Regions from separate parts of the Paraburkholderia sp. EG286B genome, predicted to be linked through region 2. Evidence: riboswitches for the same ligand, from Rfam matches in the RefSeq annotation. Region 2 holds a riboswitch; the other holds the start of a gene.

Region 1 (3,405 bases), on a different contig from region 2:
GTTCGCGCAATTCGCCCATGACGAGCTCGCCAAGGCGCTCGCTGCGCACTTCGCGCTCGCCGCTGCCGAGCAGTTGATACTCGATACGGGCAACCGCCGCGTCGATCGCATCGGCCGCAACCGGGCGCTTGCGCAGCGCCAGTTGCATGCTCGCCATGATCTTGCGGCGGTCGAATTCCGTGCGGCTGCCATCCTTCTTGACGATCGAAGGCATCGCCAGCTCGACCCGCTCGTACGTCGTGAAACGCTTGTCGCAGGCCGGGCAGCGGCGGCGGCGCCGGATCGCGGCGCCGTCTTCGGACACGCGCGAGTCGACGACCTGCGTGTCTTCGTGCCGGCAAAAGGGGCAGCGCATGGGTTATCGCGTGGCTTAGCGGTAAACCGGGAAACGCTTCGTCAGCTCGGCGACCTGCGCCTTCACGCGCTCGATCGTCGCGGCGTCTTCCGGATTGTCGAGCACGTCGGCAATCAGGTTGCCCACCTGCTCGGCTTCCTTCACGCCGAAGCCGCGCGTCGTCATGGCCGGCGAACCGAGACGGATACCGCTCGTCACGAACGGCTTTTCCGGGTCGTTCGGGATCGCGTTCTTGTTGACCGTGATGTGCGCGGTGCCGAGCACGGCTTCCGCCGCCTTGCCGGTGATGTTCTTGGCGCGCAAGTCCACCAGCATCACGTGGCTTTCCGTGCGGCCCGAAACGATGCGCAGACCGCGCTTGACCAGCGTTTCCGCCAGCACGCGCGCGTTGTCGACCACTTGCTGCTGGTAGGTCTTGAATTCCGGCGAGAGCGCTTCCTTGAACGCCACGGCCTTGCCGGCAATGACGTGCATGAGCGGACCGCCCTGGATGCCCGGGAAGATGGCCGAGTTGATCTGCTTCTCGAACTCCGCCTTCATCAGGATCACGCCGCCGCGCGGGCCGCGCAGGCTCTTGTGCGTGGTCGTGGTGACGAAGTCAGCGTGCGGCACCGGGTTCGGGTAGACGCCGGCGGCGATCAGGCCCGCGTAGTGCGCCATGTCGACCATGAAGTACGCGCCGACCGCCTTGGCAACCTTGGCGATGCGCTCGAAGTCGATACGCAGCGCGAATGCCGACGCACCGGCGATGATCAGCTTCGGCTTGGTCTCGTGCGCGCGCTTTTCGAGTGCTTCGTAGTCGATGTCTTCCTTGGCGTCGAGGCCGTAGCTCACGACGTTGAACCACTTGCCGCTCATGTTCAGCGCCATGCCGTGCGTGAGGTGGCCGCCTTCGGCGAGGCTCATGCCCATGATGGTGTCGCCCGGCTTGAGCACGGCGAAGAACACGCCCTGGTTGGCCTGCGAGCCCGAGTTCGGCTGAACGTTCGCGGCTTCGGCGCCGAACAGCTGCTTCACGCGGTCGATCGCGAGCTGCTCGACGATATCCACGTTTTCGCAGCCGCCGTAATAGCGCTTACCGGGGTAGCCTTCGGCGTACTTGTTGGTGAGCTGCGAGCCCTGCGCGGCCATGACCGCGGGCGAGGTGTAGTTTTCCGACGCGATGAGCTCGATGTGCTCTTCCTGGCGGCGGTTCTCGAGTTCGATCGCCTTGAAGAGTTCGGGATCGACGTTGGCGATGGTGCTTTCGGCTCTGTCAAACATACGGATTCCGTTAAGTGTGTTCAGGTTGACCGGGTCTCGCGCGGAACGCGTAGCGGGTACGCGGCGCTGCTGGCGAAGAGGCCAGCCTTGACGTGGCGGAAGGAGGTGCCGCACACGCGAGGCAGGACAGCCTCCGCAGCGCAAACGAAAGCGCGCGAAATCAGGCTGCCCAGGCGAACGGCAAAACGGCACCCTGCGCTTCACGGTGGGTCGTTCCACCTTGGGTCCCCAATAACGAGCGCATGGCTACCGCCAATGCCGCCGTTCCGGAACCCTATCGCCAGTCACGCAGGGATTGAGCGCGTTAGTTTATTGGAACGGCCGGGAATAGGCAACCGCCCGCCCCCAGTGCGCCCGTAGCCATGCGGCCCGTGCGCGTACTGTCCCTTTCTTGCCGCAATGCGGCATTGCAAGTAGGCTCTCCCCTTTTCTCGCCTTCTATAGACCAAAGAGCCACCATGATCGTTTTCGTCACCGGCGCTTCCGCAGGATTCGGCGCCGCCATCGCCCGGGCCTTCGTGAAGGGCGGCCATCGCGTCGTCGCCACCGCTCGCCGCAAGGACCGCCTCGACGCCCTCGCCGCCGAACTCGGCGACGCCCTGCTGCCCATCGAGCTCGACGTGCGCGACCGCGCGGCGGTCGAAGCTGCGCCCGGCGCGCTGCCGCCCGGGTTCGCCGGCATCGACGTGCTGGTCAACAACGCCGGCCTCGCGCTCGGCGTGGAGCCGGCGCAGAAGGCCGACCTCGACGAGTGGGAAACCATGATCGACACCAACTGCACGGGCCTCGTGCAGGTCACTCACGCGTTTTTGCCCGGCATGGTCGAGCGCAACCGCGGCCATATTTTCAACCTCGGTTCGGTGGCGGGCCGCTGGCCGTATGCGGGCGGCAACGTCTATGGCGCGACCAAGGCGTTCGTGCGCCAGTTCAGCCTGAACCTGCGCGCAGACCTCGCGGGCACGGCACTGCGCGTGACCGACATCGAGCCTGGCCTGTGCGGCGGCACCGAGTTCTCGAACGTGCGCTTTCGCGGCGACGACACCCGGGCGGCCGGCGTCTACAAGGACGTGCAGCCGCTCACGGCCGAGGACATCGCCGATTCGATCTACTGGATCGCCACGCGCCCCGCGCACGTCAACATCAACACGATCGAACTGATGCCCGTGGCCCAGACGTTCGCCGGCACCAGTATCCACCGCGGCTAAAATTACCTTACAAATTTAATACTTACGTCAGTCGTACGAAAGACGTAGGGGCCTCGCGTTCCGGTAGAATGCGCGGCATGGAAAATTCCACCAGCAAGCCGGACGCGGCGTCGTCACCGGCCGGGCGCGGCTTTACGTGGCCGGTGCGCGTCTACTACGAGGACACCGACGCCGGTGGCATCGTGTTTTACGCGAATTACCTGAAGTTCTTCGAACGCGCGCGCACCGAATGGCTGCGCGCGTGCGGCGTCGATCAGCGTCGGCTCGCCGAGGAAACGGGCGTGCTCTTCGTCGTGCGCAGCACCGCGCTCGACTACCGTTCGCCCGCGCGCCTCGACGACGTCGTCACCACCGTAAGCCGCGTCGAGAAGCTGGGCCGCGCCTCGGTCGACTTCATGCAGGAAGCGTGGCGCGAGAACACGCTGCTCGCCACGGGCACCATTCGTGTCGCCTGCGTCGACAGCACGGCCATGCGGCCCGCACCCATTCCGGCCCCCGTTCATGAAGCCTTGCAACGTGGACCCCAGAAAGACCTGTACGCCGTGTCAACGGCAGTGCAGTAATTACCGTTGATACGACGCC
Region 2 (3,405 bases):
GCGGCGTGATGTAGTGCTCGTCCCCCGCCTTCACTTCGGTCGTGCCGCTGAACGCGTAGACGAACTCGCCCCACGGGTGGCACATCTGCGGATAGGTGGCGTGCGAAGGCATGTGCTCCATGCGGAAAAACACGGGCGTGGGCAGCACGTCGGTGAAGGGCGGCAGGCGCAGATAGCGCGCCGGGCGAGCACGGACAGGTGTTTTGGGCATGGCGGTCTGGGGCTATCGATTGTCAGTTTTGCGCTATATGCGCGCATCCCGTCGCATCAATACTACGCCCACTGCCACCAAACTTCAGCCGAATGGCTGCCCTCGGTAAATATGCTCACCTACACCAAGCAATTGTGCATATAGGCCCCTTCTCTGCCTCGGTTTCGTCAGCGTCTTGCTATTTTTACTCCGCGGTAGTAGCCAACAACTTGCATTTACAGGTCGCCCACCTCCCATCAAGCAACTTTCCCGGGAATAGCGAGCGGTTAAACAACATTCCCGCAATACGGCGATCGTTTATTCAAAACTGCAGCCGATATCGTGTCTGCTGCCGATAATCTAGCTCCCTGAACGTTGTGAGGCGCCCGCTTCTCGCTACTGCGTCTCCTTAGCAGACAAATCTACGACGCGTTCGCACGCTGATCGCAAAATCCCCCGCGGCCGGCACCGACTACAGAACCGCCAGATACTTAACGCTGATCGTTCTCGTACCGCACATACCTTCATCGAAGAACTCGTCCTCAAGGTAAGCGAGATGGAACTCAGCCGTATCAACTAGGCCGCCGCACTTGGCACAACTTTCGACAGGACCTATGTCCGGGTACCGAATCGGTACGCCCTCTTTCGCCATCACCCTATCGCGGCGTTTTTCCAAACAAACATTGGAACAGTAGCACTCCAGACCGTCCGCATCGACAGTTTCGACTTCAGGGAGTTCTTTTCCGAAGTGCACGCGCTCCCGTTGTCGAGCAATACTGAACACCCTCCCCTTGAAATGAACGTAGCATGTGAAACATTCATATTCGTCTTCCGCTATCGTCCCCATAGCGACTCTCCCGGATGCACGTTAGCGACAATAGTAGGCCAAATATTCCGTCAAGACTCTGAGCACATTCTTCGCCAAGCCGGGATAACGCCGCTTATCGCGGCAATGCTGCACACCCCGTGCACCCACCTGACCTGCAAACCGCGGCGACGCGGGAAGCGTACGACCGGTGGCAGCGACCGGACTGCCACGCCCGCCGGCTCTCCAGTCGCGGCTCCCGTTGTGCCGGACTGAACCGGTCGCGATCCCGGGGGTGCGGTAAGATATGGCATCTACGTGACTGGCGAGAACGGATGGAGCACCATCGGGGAGCGTAGACTTAGCGCCGCCGTTCGCCTGGGCATCGTGATCGTCCGTTCTGGAGACCTCCAATGATCAATGCCCGCATCTCCGTTTTATGCCTGCCTTCTCTACCGTGTGAACCACGCTCACCGGCTTTCCCGACCTTCGGATGCGTTGCCCTGCATGCGCCTGTTTCTGGACAGGCGGTGACTGGATTTCCGCAGCGGGAGGTCGCATGACGACTTTGCTTGATGGCAGGAAACTGGCCGCGCTCCACGAATGCGAATTGTCTGAACGCGTCGCTGCGCTCAAGACATGGAACGGCGGCCAGACGCCGGTACTGGCAACGATCCTCGTGGGCGATGACCCTTCGTCAGCGACCTATGTGCGCATGAAAGGCAATGCGTGCCGCCGGGTCGGCATGGACTCGCGCGCGATCACGCTGCCCTCCTCCGCGACAACCGGAGACGTCCTGTCAGAAATCGACCAGCTGAACGCTGATCCGGAGGTCCACGGCATCCTGCTCCAGCATCCGGTGCCGGGTCATGTCGACGAACGCGCCTGCTTCGACCGGATCGCTGTTGCGAAAGACGTCGATGGCGTGACCAGCCACGGCTTCGGATTGATGGCGCTCGGCGAGCCCGCTTTCGGCTCTGCCACTCCCGCTGGAATCATGCGTCTGCTTTCGCACTACCGGATCGGTGTGTCAGGCATGCGGGCCGTTATCGTGGGGCGCAGCCCGATCCTCGGAAAGCCGATGGCCCTGATGTTGTCCAATGCCAACGCGACGGTTACGTTGTGCCACTCGAAGACCGTCAATCTTGAAGCGGAGGTTCGGCGCGCGGAACTCATCGTTGGCGCGGTAGGAAAGCCCGGATTCATTCCGGGAGAGTGGATCAGTGACGGGGCTATCGTCATCGATGCGGGATACCACGTCGGCGGCATAGGGGACATTGACGCCGGCGGCCTGCTGGATCGATGTGCTGCAGTGACTCCCGTTCCGGGGGGCGTCGGCCCGATGACGATCTCAACGCTCATCTCACAGACGGTAACAGCAGCAGAGCGCGCGGCGGGGAGTGCCTGAAGGTCCGCTCGAGGCGGCTCGGGCGACCGCTTGGGGGTCGGCTACGGCTCATTGCATCGGGCAGCTGTCGGGTCTATGACACCTTCGGCTCCGACGCGGAAAACAAGCAACAACGCAACTCCCGCTCTTCTCATATGGAGCGGGTCGCCAATCGCGTACTCCTGCGATGCCTCGCAGTAACGGCGGCCTCCCGCTCCGCAGCGTTTTCTTATCCTTGTTTCCTAACTGCTTTACCCTTCTTCGCAAGCACTTGGCGTGCTGCGGTCATGGTTTCTTGAGCAAATCGAGCGCGCTTGAGTTCATCATCTGTGGGAAAACCCAAATCATCGATGATTTTTTGGCAGCGTTCAAAAGTCTTAATGTAAGACTTCGCCTCAGAATTCAATGCCTCGATCAATTTTAATGCATAGCTCTCCGCTTTTTTTGAATTAGAAGCCGGAGTATCCATCTCGCCAACGCATAGCCATTTGAAAAGCTGTATTACATGCCACCGCGCCTTAACGTAGTTTTGCGCGCCAATCTTCCGGCCGTTAATCAGCGTCTGATATTTGTATAGCGCCAAACATGCGGCATAGTAATAAGCCTCATGATCGCCCTCACGGAATAAATTATCTCCGTCACTAGCTGAGAATATCTTGGCAACGTATCTAGCCGAATTATGCGGAAGATCAAGAAACATAGCGGCATAGCACCGTGCAACTTCACGAACGTCGAAAATTCGGGTCGACTGATAACCCACGTTTTTGAATTCACCCTGTCGCCGCTCGAAATGAATATGATTCTCTTGTGCGCGCTCTTGATTCTGAATCTTGAAATACTTCTGCACTAACTTCGCTTTTCCGCGAAGCCCAAAGAATGCTTCTTTTGGTATATCTGATTGGCTGTTTGTCGCAGCTATAATGTCACTGGATGCGTCATTCTCTGGTGACTCTATGAATTTTACGACAACATTCACAGAGTCAGTCAAAAGTAATTTATTTTCATGCAGCGTACTGCTTGTTT

Evidence for each region. A riboswitch is a leader RNA that binds a small molecule or an ion and turns the genes downstream of it on or off. The one in region 2 is predicted to bind ZMP and ZTP.
Region 1: linked by a shared signal. The riboswitch ahead of glyA (serine hydroxymethyltransferase) and the one ahead of AB4Y42_RS39385 (tetrahydrofolate dehydrogenase/cyclohydrolase catalytic domain-containing protein) in region 2 are both predicted to bind ZMP and ZTP.

What each region holds. Positions count from the first base shown of each region.
Region 1 covers NZ_JBFRCF010000004.1:235,640-239,044, reverse strand. The annotation lists gene nrdR (transcriptional regulator NrdR) at 1-355, opposite strand, end outside; gene glyA (serine hydroxymethyltransferase) at 371-1,618, opposite strand; ZMP/ZTP riboswitch at 1,779-1,916, opposite strand; gene ydfG (bifunctional NADP-dependent 3-hydroxy acid dehydrogenase/3-hydroxypropionate dehydrogenase YdfG) at 2,077-2,823, shown strand; gene ybgC (tol-pal system-associated acyl-CoA thioesterase) at 2,892-3,386, shown strand.
Region 2 covers NZ_JBFRCF010000035.1:24,663-28,067, forward strand. The annotation lists gene AB4Y42_RS39380 (helix-turn-helix domain-containing protein) at 1-211, opposite strand, end outside; ZMP/ZTP riboswitch at 1,304-1,386, shown strand; gene AB4Y42_RS39385 (tetrahydrofolate dehydrogenase/cyclohydrolase catalytic domain-containing protein) at 1,555-2,403, shown strand; gene AB4Y42_RS39390 (AIPR family protein) at 2,612-3,405, opposite strand, start outside.